DNA from 3 places in the Paenibacillus sp. NPDC058177 genome. Region 1 is predicted to be linked to each of the others. Evidence: predicted binding sites of a transcription regulator. Region 1 holds the regulator's gene; each other region holds the start of a gene.
The links. Region 1 encodes LexA, which represses DNA repair genes until DNA is damaged. Its sites were predicted from a motif close to CGAACATATGTTCG; they were not measured.
Positions count from the first base shown of each region.

Region 2: a site for LexA is predicted at 921-934, ahead of ACFVU8_RS11610 (YolD-like family protein). Genes of this name have one in related genera too.
Region 3: a site for LexA is predicted at 4,952-4,965, ahead of ACFVU8_RS24395 (YhjD family protein). Genes of this name have one in related genera too.

Region 1 is NZ_JBHVVB010000001.1:743,663-750,030, reverse strand. It holds gene metH (methionine synthase) at 1-1,048, opposite strand, end outside; gene ACFVU8_RS03550 (FixH family protein) at 1,137-1,565, opposite strand; gene ACFVU8_RS03545 (HAD family hydrolase) at 2,036-2,821, opposite strand; gene ACFVU8_RS03540 (DUF502 domain-containing protein) at 2,864-3,382, opposite strand; gene ACFVU8_RS03535 (DUF896 domain-containing protein) at 3,464-3,637, opposite strand; gene ACFVU8_RS03530 (LysM peptidoglycan-binding domain-containing protein) at 3,748-4,161, opposite strand; gene lexA (transcriptional repressor LexA) at 4,490-5,116, shown strand; gene ACFVU8_RS03520 (L,D-transpeptidase) at 5,280-5,618, shown strand; gene ACFVU8_RS03515 (sporulation protein YjcZ) at 5,698-5,799, opposite strand; gene ACFVU8_RS03510 (SOS response-associated peptidase) at 6,247-6,368, shown strand, end outside.
Region 2 is NZ_JBHVVB010000002.1:340,533-346,900, reverse strand. It holds gene ACFVU8_RS11625 (YjfB family protein) at 103-279, opposite strand; gene ACFVU8_RS11620 (hypothetical protein) at 474-626, shown strand; gene ACFVU8_RS11615 (hypothetical protein) at 673-807, opposite strand; gene ACFVU8_RS11610 (YolD-like family protein) at 981-1,316, shown strand; gene ACFVU8_RS11605 (DNA-entry nuclease) at 1,353-1,787, opposite strand; gene ACFVU8_RS11600 (glycosyl hydrolase) at 1,985-3,469, shown strand; gene ACFVU8_RS11595 (PH domain-containing protein) at 3,566-4,054, opposite strand; gene ACFVU8_RS11590 (hypothetical protein) at 4,235-4,831, shown strand; gene ACFVU8_RS11585 (YolD-like family protein) at 5,013-5,348, shown strand; gene ACFVU8_RS11580 (sensor histidine kinase) at 5,440-6,368, shown strand, end outside.
Region 3 is NZ_JBHVVB010000007.1:176,098-182,465, forward strand. It holds gene ACFVU8_RS24385 (alpha/beta hydrolase) at 1-681, opposite strand, end outside; gene ACFVU8_RS24390 (choice-of-anchor A family protein) at 878-4,396, opposite strand; cyclic di-GMP riboswitch class I at 4,486-4,575, opposite strand; gene ACFVU8_RS24395 (YhjD family protein) at 5,044-5,451, shown strand; gene ACFVU8_RS24400 (ASCH domain-containing protein) at 5,638-6,066, opposite strand; gene ACFVU8_RS24405 (hypothetical protein) at 6,133-6,297, opposite strand.

The DNA of each region.
Region 1 (6,368 bases):
TACGCTCTCCAACCATGTAAGGACGGTTACCATCCTCGACATAGACTGGATCAATCCCCGACAAAGCGGGCGGATGAGTGCCGTTCAGCTCACGGGGCGGGAATTTCGACAATTCCTCAACCATAGCCCGGATATGTTCCGGTGTCGTTCCGCAGCAACCGCCCGCGATATTCAGCCAGCCCTTTTCGGCAAAAGCACCAATCTTGCGGGCAAGCGAATCCGGCGATTCATGATAATGCCCGTTCTCGTCCGGCAGACCCGCATTGGGGTAACAACTGATGGCAGATGATGAAATATCCGACAGCGTCCGGATGTGATCGCGCATGAACTCTGGTCCGGTCGCACAGTTGAGGCCAACAGAGATCGGTTTTAAATGCTCCAGTGAAATATAAAAGGCTTCGATATTCTGCCCAGCGAGCGTTGTGCCCATCGGCTCAATCGTACCCGAAATCATAACAGGTAGTGTAATACCGGTTTTCTCAAAAGCATTACGGATGCCGATACTGCCCGCTTTAACATTCAGGGTATCCTGTGAGGTCTCTAGCAGCAGCACATCGACTTCACCATCGATCAAGGCAACTGCCTGTTCCTCATAACTGTCCACCAGTTCCGCAAACGTGACACCGCCGGTTACCGACAAAGTCTTCGTTGTAGGACCCATAGCACCAACTACATAACGCGGGTGATCTGGAGTCTCATACTTTTCGACAGCATTGCGCGCCAGTTTGGCGGCTGCCAGGTTAATCTCACGTGCCCGCTGCGGAATATCATACTCCGCAAGAACGACTGATGTAGCTCCAAATGTATTGGTTTCGATGAGATCAGCACCTGCTTCCAGGTACTGCTCATGGATCGTCTGAATAACTTCTGGCCTTGTAAGCACCAACATTTCATTACAACCGTCCAGTTCTTCTCCACCAAAATCTTCTCCAGTAAGCGGGACCTGCTGGATCATGGTCCCCATTGCGCCATCAAGAATCAAAATGCGTTGCTGTAAGCTCTCTGCAAGTGTATATTTAGCCACGTTCCTATCCCCCCAGTAAAACATTAGAGTAAGTTTAGCAGAATAAAGGGAATTCGGAAAGTCTTCCTTCCGTCTCTGCCGATTCATCGCTGTTCAAGTCATGCTATCGTAATTATGGCAATGGCTTAACGGAAAGCTCCTTGCTTGGCATGGAATGCTGTGTCCGTGCGGTTACATGAGAGGTCACATTGTAAAGCCCTTCCTCGGCAAAGGTTCCTTCTGCGGTGTACTTCCCGTCTCCTGCCGAAGAGCCTTTTAGTTCCATTTTTTCAGTCTTACCCTCTTTGTTGACGATTTCAAAAAGCACTTCCCTGGCATCATCCACAGGTTTACCTTCCTTGGTTACCGTAGCTTCGAATGTAACCGGACTGCTCACTGTAACTTCAGCCGGACTCCAGTCCAGTTCTACTTTGATCGGCTCCATAGACATATCTACAGAATGACCGGCATGCCCTCCCCCACCTGTTCCGGAGGCGCAGCCTGCCAGTAGCAATGTGAATACAATACCTAATAATGAGACCGTTTTCCTCGGGTTCAACATCTGAAGCCCTCCTGATATAATGGTTATCTTATTACTAGAGTTGCTATGTAAGATGAGTTTAAGATACGAACGTAAGGCTCGGCGTCACTCCGGTGAAGTTTGGACTTTCGGTCACTGTTGTCCCCAGAATTCTTTCATTTGTACCGCTTATGGCGGTTGGAATCCGGTGACAGTTTATGCTTTCGATGCTAGCTTTCCTTCGGAAAGCTTTCAGACGAACGCCATCGCTCCTACAGTTCCAATCTTCCCTTCCGTTCCTACTCGCTTTTTGTTAATCTCTTTTATTCATCTTTTATAGCATCAAACATTGCTGCATGGAGCCCTCGGTGTAATAATTCTCTTTCTATTATACACATTATTTACATTTTTTCAGGAAGGAAAGACTGCTTCATTAACATACTAGTAATAGAAAAAGCCGCCCCATCCGTAGAAAATCTACTTCAGGAGGCGGCTCTATACAAAAAAGTTCCTTACAGAGTTTGTACCAGCGGAAGCAGCTCCGCTAGATGTCCGATTTCATAGTCCGGCGTAATCGCCGGATCTTTGTCCTTACCGGTACGGTTAATCCAGACGGTCGTAAGTCCTGTACTCAAGCCGCCGAGAATATCGGTAGTCAGCTTGTCACCGACCATGATGCCCTGCTCCGGCGCAATGTCCAGCAAGCCAAGGGCATGCTCGAAAATCGAAGTATCCGGTTTGCCTTTGCCAAAACTGCCAGAGATCACAATATGATCAAAATAAGGAATCAGTTCCGGCACCCCGTCCAGTTTCTCTTGCTGAAGGGCAGGACAACCGTTGGTTAGCAACAACAGCTTCACTTTTCCGCGTAGCTGATCCAATACCTGCAAGGTCTCTTCGTACATATAAGGACGGCTGCGGCGTTCAGATGCAAACTTGGCCGCGAGCGTCTCAGCAAGGACTTCGTCATCTACACCAAGCGATGCAAGCCCCCGGCGCCAAGACTCTTTGCGGTAGATCGGTGCCAGCTGTTCCAACTGACGGAATTCAGGCTGCTCACCAGCACTGAAGTTGGCCCAAAGCGCTTCAAACGGGTTAATCCCAATCATTTTGGTAAACGGAAAAGTCTCATAGGATTCATACAAACCTCTGGCTTCTCTACGTACAGCAGCTTCCAACTCATGGGGATCCACAGCGTCTCCTGCACCCTCACAAGCGGAAAGGAACGATTCCTCAACACTGCGTTCATCCCAAAGCAGCGTATCGTCCAAATCAAACAGTACAGCGGTAATCGGCATTTAAGTAACTCCCTCTCCCTGAAGTGAACTGCTCTCTATTGTTTACAATTGCTCTACCGGAATGTTGTTGACCTTACCGAATTCTTGCAGTCGTTCGCCCATCGCAGCCGTGTCATAACGGTTAATCAGCTTGGAGAACATCCAAGTGGTACGTTTGCCTTTATACTTAATCGTGACAGCACTACGCGAGACTGTGATTTTCTCAATATCGGTAGCAGGCAGCCAACGTTCGCGGTTGAATTTGATAGTGGATAATCTGTTCCGCTCTACCTTCAGGAAAGGACGACGGAAATACAGCATAACTGCCAGCAGCAAGTACAACCCAACGCCTAGCCAGTGCATGAAGACGCTACCTCCACTTTGATCCAGAGTGCCGATGATCCAATACAGCACACCTAGCGCAACGAGAGCAACGGGCAATACGATATTGCGACCCTTGAATACATCGCTGGTCTTTGTAGTGGAGTTCGCGGAATGAATAGCATCCTTCCCCTGTTTCTTTCTTTGCTTATTGAGTTGCTGTGAATTGCGTTGAACCATTCTTTCCCAAGAACGGGCCATGTCATTTCCCCCTAGTCATCCTGAAATATCTATGAAAAGAAACAGAGGGTTCATACGAAGCCTCTGCTCCTTGTTCAGCGCTTATTTATCTACGAATTCAATGGTATCCAGTTGGGACCGAAAATTACGGCGGATGTTACCCAGGTAAATTTCACGGAGCTTAGCGCGTTCAGCCGTTTCCTCTTCATTCAGGCCTTCGCTCTTCTGCTTGCGTGCCAGTTCATTAATTCGTGCAACCAATACATCTATATCCAAAGATTTCGCCTCCCTAATAAATTCATTCTAACTTTGCCATGAGAAAAAGAGCTTGTCAAGGTTTACCCCCTGCAAGCTCTCTGATGTTCCTATCTATGATCATGAAGTTCTTAAAATAACGGCACTGTTATAATATCTCCTGCTCGAATATGACTGTCGGTCAATTGGCTCGATCGTTTAATTCCTTCTATATATACGGCTGTCTTCATCTTGGCCGGTTTATTCTTGAGAGCAATGCTCCAGAGTGTGTCTCCAGGTGCAACAACAATCTTCTTCTCTTGCTTCGCAAGATTGACGGGACCAGCAAACACATTACCTACTACAGTAAATCCTGCAACAATCAGCAGCAAAAAAAGAGCTATCTTATAGAAGTTAAATGTTCTAGACAACGGACTTAATCCTTTCGACAGCACCTTGGTGATTTCTTGAATTCTATTTATTATTCCGGAACCTAAAGTTTGTCCTGCAGAGTTAACTTCTGTACCCTCGTCATAGATGCTATGGTATGTACTGTACTTTAACATGATTCATCATCCTCCAAACACTTGTTCTTACTTTCAAAAACAATATAACACGAACATGTGTTTTGATCAATACTATTTTCGAACAATTGTTCCCCTCTTATTAAATTGCCTTTTTGGTTGCAAAAAATGATCCTGATGTGCTTATTTCCCTTGCCGATCTTGCTCATTTCCTCAACGTACTAGTCAATTATTGAATATACCATTCTCCCTACTGTTCTCATCCTTGTTCGCTTCTCTTAAACTATTGATAACGTTAGAACTTATGTTTGTGCGAACGACAGTTCTATGTTATAATTTTCCCAAACATTACTATATGGGGTTGATTCTGATGTCAAAGATTTCGAGTCGCCAGCTGGCGATCCTGGAATTTATACGTAACGAAGTCCGCAGCAAGGGTTATCCTCCTTCCGTACGGGAAATCGGGGAAGCTGTAGGCCTCGCCTCCAGTTCCACGGTGCACGGTCATCTGGACCGTCTTGAGAAGAAAGGCCTGATCCGCAGGGATCCGACAAAGCCGCGTGCCATTGAACTGCTTGGCCAGGAAGACTCGGAGAATGTCCATCAATTTGCCCAGACGATTACTCGTGTTCCTGTTGTAGGTAAGGTTACCGCCGGGGTGCCTATCACCGCAACGGAGAACATCGAGGACTATTTCCCGCTCCCAACGCATTACGTTGGTGACAACAAAGTGTTCATGCTCTCTGTTCTTGGTGACAGTATGATCGATGCTGGTATTATGAACGGCGATTATGTCATTGTGCGCCAGCAGCAAACCGCAGATAACGGTGATATTGTTGTCGCTATGACTGAAGACGATGAAGCTACCGTCAAGACCTTTTATAAGGAACGCGATCATATTCGTCTCCAGCCAGAGAATCCGTCCTATGAGCCACTGCGCCTGAATCGGGTAAGCATTCTGGGCAAGGTCATCGGATTGTTCCGGGATGTCCACTAACTCATCAATAATGACTCTATTTAGAAGACTGTTCCGTTACGCGGAGCAGTCTTTTGTTTATTCATACTCTCACCCTTTGATAACCTTCTTATTTTCAACAACTCTTCGCATTAACGGCACCCCTACTCCGCACATATCCTGATATCAAAGGAGTGCTGATCCTATGCCCAATTACCGAATTATCGTCGATTTGACACAACGGATGCTTTATTTGCTGGACAACGATTCTGTCGTCAGAGGTTTCCCTGTTGGAATCGGAACCATGCTGACCACAACACCAGAGGGAGATTATACGATCATTAACAAACAGCCCAATCCCGGGGGCCCATTCGGGGTATTCTGGATGGGACTTTCCAAGCCGCATTATGGCATTCACGGGACGAACGATCCTTCTTCCATCGGACATCAGGTCTCGCATGGGTGTATTCGAATGTTTAATCAAGATGTGCTGACACTTGCTGCGCTGGTTCCAATTGGAACTCGGGTGACTATACGGCGTTAAGCTCCCAGTGTCAGCAGATTTGAAATGCAAAAAGCCGTCAGACATTGTCTGACGGCTTGAACATGGAGACGTAATCAAATTAAAGCCAGAAAGATTTAGTGATGATAACCAACAAGATGAAAAGAACCAAGATTGCAGCAGTAGATGTGCCCAAACCGTATCCTCCAGCATATTGACCCATGAGTAATTCCTCCTTTTTTTTATGAAGACACCAGGTTTTGCAGTAACAAAAGATCCGCCCTTGAGATAAGATGATTTTTCTTCCCGGCTAACTTATTGTCAGATTAGTTCAGTTTTCTCTTCATTAAATCCAGCAAATACTCAAGATGATCACAAGCAGAATGTAAAGCACCAAAATCGTTCCTGTAGATGTCCAAGGACTTACTACCGGTCCACAATGTTCTGCACCCATGTGAATTCCTCCTTCAGATTAATGACTACAGAACAGAATATGTAACAATATCCTACGAAGTATGGGCAAATTGGAAAAGAAAATGTACTCCTGTATTAGAGGTGAAAGCTTACATTTGAGGGAAATGTAAAAGGTCCACACAAAGGTAGATCTTATTTATTTCTGGCGCGGAAGTATAGTACACTGGTAAAAACTAATGTTCGGAGGGCTTTCATCATGTGTGGACGTTACACCATTACAGTTTCTATTGAAGAACTAATGTTGAGATATCTTACGAATGACGCCAGTATCCTTCATTATGCCCCCAGATACAATGCCGCTCCCATGCAGCATATACC
Region 2 (6,368 bases), on a different contig from region 1:
TACAGAGAGGCGGAGAAAGCAGATGTCTGCTTTCCGCCTGGTGTCTTTTGAAATACTTTTAAAAAAGGGAACTAATGTTCTTGTTAGATTAGCATAAAACAATCAGACGCGAATATCAAGTGTTTTTCCTAAGCTAGGATGAACGCTTTGTTCAAGCATCTGCACCAGATTCTGGCTCTGAGTTTCTGCCTGGTCCTTAGCAATGCTTAATACCTGTATACCCACAGCCTGGGCCAGGGATGCCTGGCTCATTGAAGTAGATAATGCTGCAATATCCATGTCGCACCTCCCTCTATAAGCTATATCGACAAGGATATTCTTTTTTATAAGCAGGCAGGGTACACAAAAATAGCTCAGTCAAGGCCTTGATATAATTGTCACGCATTTCTTTACCTGTTGGCCCATACCTCAAGGCGGAATTTCACATATTCTGAGCTGTATTCAATATTCATCATTCTAAGGAGGAAATTTAAATGGGTGCAGGATATGGTTGCGGTTGTGGAAATGTTAGTCCGGTAAATGAAGCTCCGGTTGTCGCTCCGTGTGTAAGTCCTTTTACTTCTACAGGTGCTATTCTGGTTCTCTTCATTCTGTTGGTTATCATCACTAAAGCCTGTTTGTTCTAGGATAGCTTTATCGTACTGTCCCCCCCTGGCCTTAGCCGGGCGGGGGTTATTTCTTTTTTCTGCGCGCAGGCCCAATTTGGCGTTTGATTCTTCCGGTATTCGGATCCACTTCGACAATGTACAATTCTTTGATCGTTCCCGATAAGGTAAACCATTCCTGCAAGGCCTCGGTTTCAGACATGGGTCCGTATAGTCTTCTTCCGCGATAACAAATATAGAACACCTGGCTCTCCGTTTATGGATAAAATTCCATTCTATTTTAAACTGAAATAGAGGATTTTAAACATTGCATCAAGAACATTTGTTCGCATATAATAAAATCAATCGTTAAATTTCGGCAGGGGGACAGACATCATGACCAGCAATATTGGGAATTTCGGCATAGCAGCAAGTCAGGAATTTTGGATGAAGGGCTTACTGGAGCGACTAGAGGTGGAGTGCAGAGATATGGAGTACCGCGGTAAGCCTGAATTAACGGTGGCTCAATGCAAGGCGATAATGGAAGATATTTTTTATTCGTTTCAGAACGGGTGCAGGATTTCTATGTATACTTGGGACCCGTTTGGCACTGAAAAACTAAGTGGAATTGTGCGGATTATGAACGTCAAACCGCTGCAAATCAAGTTAGAGTTGAACAATGGCACATTCAGGTGGGTGTGGATGGCGAATATTGTGGACACCTTTACATAATAAGGCCCCGGAGGTTATCCGGGGCCGGTTCTGTCATTATTGGAACATGAACTCCACGCGAACACCGTCCGCATATCCTTCTAGCTGATTGCCAACCCAACTTCCGGCGCCGCGGTTGTCGCTTGGCGATATGTATTCAATATCTGCGCCTTCTCCGCCTTCCTTGCACATCGCCATTGGCCATTCGTCGCGGTCATAGCCCTTCTTGGTAGGGACGCCCTTTAGAGAGAGGCGGCGGTTGTTCTCTGCTTGCTCACGATCGATTGTGCATATGGCGGACTCACCCTTTGCAATGGCATCCTGGATGTGCTTAGCTGTCTCCGGATAACGATCCGAGGGAAAGACCAGCTGGACAATTTCAGAATCGGATGGGGATGATGGCGGGAACTGTCCGTCCTCTTCATACCAGTAAGAACCCAGAGCTAGCAGCGCAACAATGATGAGACTGCCGATTAATTTACGTAACTTCACTTCTGCTCCTCCTTTTTCTGCGCTTCAATCAGTATAGCGTATTTCCAATTATAGCGCCTGGATTTGTATATCGCTGATAAAATCGAGCAGAGAAACAGCAGATTCTAAAGACAGGCTCTCTGTCCTGTAGATTAGCCGCGTCCGTGTACAGGGCCTTTTCATACTATGTACCAAAAGTACAAGGGTGGTGAGGGCTAATGGAACAAGGGGTACTTTGGCAGCTGTTAGATTCTGCATCACGGCTGGTAAACGATGTGCAGTGGCAGACGGCGTTCAGGAATTGGGTCATGACCCCGGCCAATCCGAATTTGACGGTTCCTGCCCGAAATCTTCTGAGGACGTTATATGCTTTACAAGGCACGGGGATTATTAACGGACAGCATGATTATCTCGAAAGTCCCGATGAATTCAGCAATAAGCTGAAGACGACTGGGGGACAATATGCCGGGCTCCATGGTTACGAACTGGGAGCCATCAACAACCAGACGCCAGAACTGATCCGCAGCCAAAGAGGCGGGGTAGTCGCCAGTGCAATCCGCTGGTACCAGTCCGGAGGGATTGTAGCCCTGACCTATCACGCTCATCTGCCTGGAACAGCCCCGGCCTGGTCTAATGTATCTATGAATCTGAGTAATGCAGAATTCGATAAATACGTAACGCCCGGCACTCCCCAGAATGCTGCACTGCTTGCCGATCTCGATGACGTTGCTTTGTCTTTGCGCAAGTTAGCGGATGCTGGTGTTCCTGTGTTATGGAGGCCATATCACGAGATGAACGGCGGTTGGTTCTGGTGGGGGCGCAAGAGCAAGTTCATCACACTTTGGAATTTGATGTTCGATCATTTCACGAAGACTCATAAGTTGAACAATATACTATGGGTGTGGAGCCCAAATGCAGACGGTGATGGAGTTGAAGCGCAAGAAGCTTATTACCCCGGCGGGGCGAGGGTGGATATTCTGGCACTCGATATCTATAACAGTGAATTTAAGGATGAGTTTCATAATCGGCTGTGGGATCTTGGGCGGGGCAAGCTGATTGCTATTGGGGAGAATGGCAAGCTTCCGTCACCTGCACTACTTGCCAAGTCACAGCGCAGGTGGTCTTACCTGATGACCTGGGGCAAGCTTCTTTATGAGAGCAATACGGAGTCGGCTATCAAGGATTTTATGAATGCCAGCTTCACCATCAACAGGAGTGAATATACGAAGGCACTTGCAGTTCAGGCTTCCAAGCCTGAGGGTAGTCCGCCAGTCCCTGTCAGTGGTCTGCGGGGAGAGTATTTTAATAATATGCTTCTTAGCGGAATGCCAGCTTTAGTACGGACGGATGCCAATATTAACTTTGTCTGGAGACAAGGCTCGCCGGACCCGGCAATCGGTGTGGACTTCTTCTCTGTACGCTGGAACGGAAGGCTCAGTGCGACTTATAGTGAGGGTTACACGGTGTACTCTTCATCCGATGATGGCATTCGAATCTGGATTGACGGACAGCTGGTTATTGACAGCTGGATCAAGCAGAGTGGACAGGAGCGAAAAGGTATTGTTAATCTGATCGCTGGCAAGCTGCATGACATCAAAGTGGAGTTCTATGAGAATCAGGGTGATGCGCGGGCCGTGCTGATGTGGGAGAGTCCCAGTCAGGTCAAGGAGGTCATCCCGGCGGCGGCATTCTTTCTTCCTTAACGCAGGGCTATGTGGAATTCTCTATATAGAAGTCAACGAGGTAACAGCCCCGGAAATGATCCGGGGCTGTTTGATCTGCAACAAAGGCGTATAAGGTCAAATCTGTTCGCGATAGCTAATGTTATTAACAGTCTTTTCATCACGTACTGCTTTGCGCAGCGCATCCTTGACAGTATGGGCACCATGGATCTTGCGGAACCACAGCTCGGGCGATGAAGCATCATCGGAAAAGATTGTCAGTGTCCCGATACCGAGCATGCGATCCAGAATGGATTGGGATACTCCCAGGTCACGAATTCGGAGCAGTTCAATCTCTTCGACATTTTTACCGATCAGGCCTGTCTTTACTATAATTCTCTGGCTTGTAATCGTATAAGTAGTCGTATTAAGGCCCACAAGACCCTTCAGTCGGTCGGATATGCCCGCCGGCTTTCCTTCCCATAGCTTGATTTCCTGAGCAGGCGTCAGGTCTCGCAGCGTGCGCTCGGCTGTCGGTGAAGCTCCTCCGTTCAGCGCGGTCCCACATTCTCCGCAAAATTTAGCGGCCTGCTTATATTCTGTTCCACAGGCTGTACAATAAGGCATCGAATGAACCTCCTCTCCCCATAAACATTTGTTATATTTATTATTATACTGCCTTATCCGGTCATTGGTTGCACACATAGCTATGATGTATTTTTTTTGCATTTTCCCCCGATTTACATTAATTTCATTTGCACTTTACAATAACCGACATTATTCTGTTATGTGGGGGGAATGTAAACGATGAAACGAGCTTGGCTAATAGGGTTGATTGGGCTGGTTCTAACGCTCTCAGCCTGCAGCTATAATGATTCTGCTTCAACCGCGGCGCTGTCGGAGGAAGAAGTGCAGGAATCTGTGCAAAATTATTACAATGAAATGTCCAAAATTGAACAATTAGGAAAATCGTCGCGGGAGCAATTCAACAAGACGATCGCCGCGTACTCGGCTGGGACAGCTACATCCAAAGAAATGGAGAAAGCCATTGCTCAGTTCAAGGATACGGCTACTGATATCTCATCTCAGGCGAAAAAGGTTGAAATCTCCGACCGTCTGCCGGAGAAAGTTAAGAAGCTGCTGGATGAGGCTCAGATTGCTTTTCAAAGTGCCTATTCTTTAAAAGAAAAAGCTTCAAAAGGTGCCGATTCTGCTGATGTGTCCGCCGACGAATTCAACGAGCTTAATCAGAATGCAGATCTCGCGATGCTGTACGGAATCTCTAAGCTCAACGAAGCCAGAGTGGCTACTGGACTTTTGGAGCCGGACAAGGATGCTGACCCGAAGGCAGCCGCTGATTCCAAGGTGGTAACCGGAACAGATTTGGAAAATGTTAAACCATAAGATACCCTGCCCCTATGCCTGGGGATGACGATAAAAGGCGCTGCACAGCACAGCTGTGGGCGCTTTTTTGCGTGCGGATTGTCATTTTTTTCATATTGATTAAAGGACTTGACTATGGATATAATACAAACATACGTTCGTGTTATGTGGAATTATTAATTGAACCGAAGGAGGCCAGGCAATGGGTAAGAAGCTGGAAGGTAACGGATTATGGGAGAGCAGCCGGATGATGCTGCCGGAGCACAAGAACCGGATTATCAGCGATGAACGGGAGACGCTGCGCCGCATCCAGCCGGTACTGGATGAGCAGAAGCAGGAGGAGATTGAGAGCACCCTGGCGCTGTCACTGCGAAGTCATGTGTGCGTCACGGTGATTCTGTTCGATCCGTTCGAGAATGAGGCGGTGAGCGGCTTTGTGACCTCCATTCACACCCACTCGCGGGAGATTAAGCTGCAGTGGGCGGAGGAATGGAAGTGGATTCGTGTAGACCAGATTGTGGAAGCCTATATCGTTTAACATCACTACTGTCGTTCTTAATCAGCTTACAAACTCCTCTATTGCTGTGCTACAATGTACTGGCAATGGGGAGTGAGTGGAGGATGACTAGATGAAATTTATCAAAGGGAGCATTATATCTAAAATTATTATCAGCTTAATCGTAGCGACAACTGTTCCTTTCATTATTTCTAACTATTTGTCGTATCAGATCACGGGCAAAGCAATTAAACGCCAGTTAGTTGAGCTTAATCAGAATTCGATGTCAATTACGATGTCAGAATTGCAGTCTTATTTTCATGATTTGTCACTACTTGGCCTAACATACTTTTCTGATCCTGAGCTTGTTAGATTATTGTCAGAAAAAGACCCGCAAACCCCTGCTGAGAGTGTCTATATTGCGCAGAGGCTTGAGAAAATATATGCGAATTACAGCGAGATAGGTGCAGTTTCTTACAAAAGCGCACTAACAAACAAGCAGTTCAATATTCGAGATCATTATAATTCCATAGTTACAATTCCTGATTTTAAAAACCGTGAGATGTCTTATGCGCATACAGAGCTTAAGCAGCCCTTTCAAGTTACACATAATAATAGAGAACCCAGATTACGTGTCAATAAGCCATTCATAGATGTTTTTACTAGAGAAGTAATCGGCTTTACTACCTTTGATATTAAACCCCTACAAATCCGTAAGATGCTAACATCCTTAACGACAAGTGAGCAAGGCCCTGTATACTTATTTATCGGTAATAATCTGGAATTGCTCTATACAACTGCAGATGAGAGGGATTCGACTGAGCCGGCACTTTCCCAAACAACGTATCCGGAGACAATACAAAAAACTGGAGAAGCATGGCAGGCAGAACTTAATCAGAGGCTTCATACATCGCAACTACTTACAGATAAAGGGGAACTTCAAACTCCTGAAGGCAGTTATGTCTATTTGAGTAAGACAAATGAGAATGGCGCAATCATGACAATAGTTAGGTTTATACCTCTTTCATTTATTAATCAGGCACGTACTTCTGCACTTGGTAA
Region 3 (6,368 bases), on a different contig from region 1:
CTTCAACCTGGTCACTGTGCTGGCACTTTGTACAAACGGGAAGCTAGGCAGCTTATACATACGCTTCAACTGATACGTTAGCTGGGCTGTAACCGAACTGTAGGCACAATCTGCGACGATGACTTTCACCTGCTGTGGAAGCACCTCGCCAGAAGTCATTAGCACCGTTGCCCCGCCCATGGATACCCCGTGCAGAACAATCTGTGCACCCGGCCCTGTCTGCTCGGTCACATAATGAATCCATTGCAAATAATCGCGCCGTTCCGGCCAGCCGAAGCCGATATAATTCCCAGCACTCGCACCATGCCCTCTGGCATCGGGCAGCAGCACATTGTAACCGAGATTCTCATAATAGAATTTGGCGTAGGCCCCCATATCTTTTGCCTGACCAGAATAGCCATGAGCAATGATAGCCGTACGTCCCTCCGCACGCTCCGAAGGGAGGAAATACCCTTTCAATTCCAGTCCATCTTCGGAGACAATGCTGACGTCCTGAAAGGTCTGACGTGAGATCCATTCCTTCCCCTCGCCCCAGGATGGACCAGCAACCGGAGGATCGACCTTCAGGTCAGGACTGCTACCCAGAAATTCTTTGGGCGCCCGCTTGACTGCAACTCCGTAGAAAAAGAATCCGGCGTATACCACCGCCGCTGCAATGATAACAATCACTGCGCCAATCATCAAAGTCCACGACAATCTCCATTCCCCTCCTATTGAACATCATAATTTTCCCAGATGAAGCTAGTATAGCATGCCCTGCAAAGAGACCAAAGTGAAGGATCTAGCTCATAGAAAAGAGCCGCTCTCCGGAAAATGAAAATCCGAAAGCGACTCTGCTGTTATTTACGGCACAACAACCTATGATCCTGTCTGCCGGTTAAGATTTGTTTTTTCTGGAGAATCTGAATCTTACCAGCAATCCCAGAGCGGCTAAACCTAGCCCGGTTACATAATAAGGGACAGGACTCGATTCACCCGTCTTTGGCAACTGATCTACAGCCGGACCACTCAGCGGAACGCTGTTATTGGCCAAGACAATAGAAGGCGTTGCCGGTTTTTTCGAAGGTGTCGGCGTGGACGTCGGCACCGGTGCCAGTGGTACTTGCTCATCTTCAATGATGATTTCCTCATTGTCCGGTGTTGGCGTTGGTGTCGGCGTTGCTGTTGGTGTTGACACTGGTCCAGCCGGTACCGGATCACGATCCACAACAATTGTGCCAATTACAGGTGGAGTCGTTGGACTTGGCTGCGGTGTAACCACTGGTGGTGCTGGCGTCCATGTTGGTGTTTCAGGCGTCCATGTCGGTGTTGGCGTTACTTCCGGTGTTGGCGTCGGTGTTACTTCCGGTGTTGGTGTCGGCGTTACTTCCGGTGTTGGCGTCGGTGTTACTTCCGGTGTTGGTGTCGGCGTTACTTCCGGTGTTGGCGTCGGTGTTACTTCCGGCGTCGGTGTCGGCGTTGGCGTTGGCGTTGGTGTTGGTGTAGCCGTCGGTGTTGGTGTCGGCGTCGCTGTCGGCGTAGCCGTTGGTGTTGGTGTAGCCGTCGGTGTTGGTGTCGGCGTTGGCGTTGGCGTTTGTGTTGGTGTAGCCGTCGGTGTTGGTGTCGGCGTTGGCGCTGGTGTTGGTGTAGCCGTCGGTGTTGGTGTCGGCGTTGCCGTTGGTGTTGGTGTAGCCGTCGGTGTTGGTGTTGGCGTTGGTGTTGCCGTCGGTGTTGGTGTTGGTGTTGCCGTCGGTGTCGGTGTCGGTGTCGGTGTTGGTGTCGGCGTTAGCGTTGGTGTTGGTGTTGGTGTTGGTGTTGGTGTTGGTGTTGCCGTCGGTGTTGGTGTTGGTGTTGCCGTCGGTGTCGGTGTCGGTGTTGGTGTCGGCGTTAGCGTTGGTGTTGGTGTTGGTGTTGGTGTTGGTGTAGCCGTCGGTGTTGGTGTCGGCGTTGCCGTTGGCGTTGGCGTTGGTGTTGGTGTAGCCGTCGGTGTTGGTGTAGCCGTCGGTGTTGGTGTCGGCGTCGCTGTCGGCGTAGCCGTTGGTGTCGGTGTTGGCTTCGGCGTCGCTGTCGGCGTAGCCGTTGGTGTTGGTGTCGGCGTAGCCGTTGGTGTTGGTGTCGGCGTCGCTGTCGGCGTAGCCGTTGGTGTTCGTGTCGGCTTCGGCGTCGCTGTCGGCGTAGCCGTTGGTGTTGGTGTTGGTGTCGGCTTCGGCGTCGCTGTCGGCGTAGTCGTTGGTGTTGGTGTCGGCTTCGGCGTCGCTGTCGGCGTAGTCGTTGGTGTTGGTGTCGGCTTCGGCGTCGCTGTCGGCGTAGCCGTTGGTGTCGGTGTTGGCTTCGGCGTCGCTGTCGGCGTTGCCGTTGGTGTCGGCTTCGGCGTCGCTGTCGGCGTAGCCGTTGGTGTCGGTGTTGGCTTCGGCGTCGCTGTCGGCGTAGCCGTTGGTGTCGGTGTTGGTGTCGGCGTCGCTGTTGGCGTTGGTGTCGGTGTCGGCGTTGGCTTCGGCGTCGCTGTCGGCGTTGCCGTTGGTGTTGGTGTTGGCTTCGGCGTCGCTGTCGGCGTAGCCGTTGGTGTCGGCGTTGGCTTCGGCGTCGCTGTCGGCGTAGCCGTTGGTGTTGGTGTCGGCTTCGGCGTCGCTGTCGGCGTAGCCGTTGGTGTTGGTGTCGGCTTCGGCGTCACTGTCGGCGTAGCCGTTGGTGTTGGTGTCGCTGTCGGCGTTGCCGTTGGTGTTGGTGTCGCTGTCGGCGTTGCCGTTGGTGTCGGCTTCGGTGTCGCTGTTGGCGTAGCCGTTGGTGTCGGTGTAGCCGTTGGTGTTGGTGTCGCTGTCGGCGTTGCCGTCGGTGTTGGCTTCGGCGTCGCTGTCGGCGTAGCCGTTGGTGTCGGTGTTGGCTTCGGCGTCGCTGTCGGCGTTGCCGTTGGTGTTGGTGTCGGCGTTGCCGTCGGTGTCGCTGTTGGCGTTGCCGTTGGTGTCGGCGTAGCCGTTGGTGTCGGTGTTGCCGTTGGTGTTGGCGTCGGCGTCGCTGTTGGCGTTGCCGTTGGCGTCGGTGTCGCTGTTGGCTTCGGCGTTGCTGTTGGCTTCGGCGTTGCTGTTGGCTTCGGCGTTGCTGTTGGCTTCGGCGTTGCTGTCGGCTTCGGCGTTGCTGTCGGCTTCGGCGTTACCGTTGGCTTGGGTGTTTTTGTCGGCTTTGGTGTTGGTGTTGGCGTTGGGCACGGTGTCGGTGTTGGCGTTGGTGCTGGTGTTGGGCACGGTGTTGGCTTTGGTGTGGACGTTGGTTTTGGCGTTGGACTTGGTTTAGTTGTCGCTGTCGGTGTAGCCGTTGGCGTCGCACTTGGTGTAGCGGTTGGCGTCGCACTTGGTGTAGCGGTTGGCGTCGCACTTGGCGTTGCCGTCGGTGTTGGCGTTGGCGTCGCACTTGGTGTTACCGTCGCTGTCGGTGTAGCTGTTGGCGTCGCACTTGGTGTGGCCGTTGCTGTCGGTGTTGCTGTCGGCTTCGGCGTTGCACTTGGTGACGGTGTTGGTGTCACGGTTGGTGTCGGACTTGGGCTTGGGCTTGGGCTTAGCGTAGGCGTAGGCGTTGTTGACGGGGTGGTTCCTTCAAACGGATAATGGTGCATTTGCACAAAACCGTTGAATGAAGTGGCTATCAACGTACCATGCAATTCCGCGTAATTGTAGAACACACTTGCTTTCGGCGCCAGAATTGTACCTTCTATGGTTGTATTAGCTATACTGATTGAGCCTGCTTGATAAAAATTAAATAATACCTTCCGGGGGCTTCCTCCCCAGATTTGAAAACTCGGAATGCTGACTGCGCCTCCGCTAACATTGACTATAACAGTGCCATTGTTTGAAATGTTGAACTGAAGACCATTGGCATCCTTCAAATCAGAGGCAGATAAATTCACTACATTAAAAGCTCCCGGGGCGTTAATCGTTATTTTCCCGTACTCTTTAGTGAACGATCCTGCTTCAGGGAGAGACGCCAGCTCAGCCGATTTATTAATCAGAAATTGCTTTTCTCTAGCAAAATCAATTGGAGTAGCCTTTCTCTCGCCTTCTTTGATATCAGCCCTTTCCTTGGTCAAAGACCCCCCGTAAACGGCTGTGCCATACACAGTTCCATCAGTCAGATTAATGTTTCCTCCCGCAATTAGAACATCGCCGCCCGGGGCATCCTTAGATACACCATAACTTTTCAGGCTGATATTCCCTGCGGCGGCAAGTCGCCCGTGAATCTGGTCGCTCGACTGCGTGAAATCTCCAAACACAAAAGCATTAAAATTCCCGGCAACCCCCAAGACTGGCGTCGGGGTATACGGCAAGCCCGATGTTGCGTTCACAGGGACGCCCAGGGAAAACGTGCTTCCCACAGTCAGCAGCCCTGCCAGGAACAATTTCACTGCCGACTTCATTTTTTTCCTCAATGCTTACACCTCCTATTAAATTCTATATGATCTCGTAGCAGCTACGATGACAACAAAAAAAGACCACCAAGAAGTAGAGAAGCTCTCTTCATGGCAGTCGGACGGTCATGGCACTGATTAGCACTTTAGACTCCTGGACTTTGCGTCCCGCCTTTTCAGACGGTTTGCTATTATACATGACGATAATAAATTGCTAGAAATACCCGCAAAACAGCATACGATAGGCCCATGTAATGGGTTTTATTATGAATTTACCAATAGTTTAGCTTGGCGTTATCACATTGTCAACGAATTCCTTTTTGTACAATCTTTAAATAAAAAAAGCGCCAAAAGGCGCTTCAAATCGTCATTTTATCCTCTTTTTAGAACAGCTGTATCCAGCCGATAATTGATATCCATAACGGAATACTCAGGAACAGTCCGAACAGCATCCCCCGACAAATATTCCCCTCATGCTCCATGGCCCACTTCTCCTTCAATATTACAATAGTCTTCTTTTTAGTATTTCAAATTAAATATAATATCATTCCTCCAAATAAATTGTGAATTAAATCACATATATATGTTTGTTTATAAATACCATTGAATATTTTTTGAAATCCGGAGTAGAATAGGAATATACGTTCTCATTTTAGGTGGTGATATGCATGCACAAAGCCGAGAGTATAGACAATCATCTGGTAAAATCGTATTTGCTTCTCCCGCTGATCCTATCCGCTTTTGAACGCGATGCCAGCATCATTTCCGCACAGCTTCGAACACCTTCACCTTATCTTGAAGTTCTGGATACGGCAGCCAGTGCAGCTACTGCAGATCTCAGGGATATCCGCACGGAGATGAGAATGCGCGGCATCAAAGTATATGAACAACATAAGCTCCCGCATGGCCTTGAAGCCAAATTCATCTGCCGGGGATATCACGAACGGATGCTGCTGCTGAATGAACTCATTGCCGCCCAAGCAGGAATCCATATGCGCAGATACCTAGGACTGGATATTTCAGCTTTCCGAAATGAGCAGGAGCAATATGGAATCAAGCCTGCCCCTCAACTCTAAATCCACCCTATGCCAAGGATCGGTTAAAAAAATAGGCCCTGCCATGGGAGTTGGCAGGACCCAAATCTATACCACTAAACACTGGGGGGCGTTTGGTAAATCCAATATAACCCCCGAACCTGAAAATAAGCTGATCTTAAGATAAAAATTAGCTTAAAAAATATCACGATTTTTGTTAAACAAGGATCAGAAATGCTCCTCCTCTTCAGAAAGGGGATACTCCCAGAATCCTAGCCGACCTTTGGCCGGAACGTGATGAACCAGCGGACGAACATTCTCTAGCTCCCAAGCGAAGCGTCCTTCTGTATAGTCGCCAAAAGCCCGTTCGTTCTCGCCTATCCACTGCGCCACACTATTCAATCCGGTAATTTCATGGCACTCCTTCAGTTTACCTGTAGCAATAATAACACCCGTGGGTAAATTCTCTTCTGTATAGCCGTGCTTTGCGAGTATTGATTGGAACGGCTCTCGTCTACATGCTGCCTTGTCTATTTTAAGACCGGCATGGATTGCCAGTTCTCCCCGATATGTCGTTCGCCATGAACGAGTTTCGTAGTTTTTCTCACCAAGCGCGACCAATGTAGCCCAGGGCTGCCGTATTGTTAAGCAACGCATGTTGTGTTATCTCCTTCTTTATTTCGCTGAGCTATCAGGTGTATATCCCTACTATAGCTCTTTTATCTAGATATCGAACTTCTTATCCAACACCACAATAAACAAAGTCGCAAGCGGTCCACACAATAATGAGATTAGGAACCAATTCAGTCCACTTCTGTTTTTGCCCTGTGCCAGTCCGGCATTAATTAAAGCAAGCGTACCCCAGCCCACAAAATATCCGTTCTCCATCTTGTACTCCTCCATTTCTCATTTAATATTTGTCCGAATTCATGAGATCGACCGGATTATACCTGAATAAT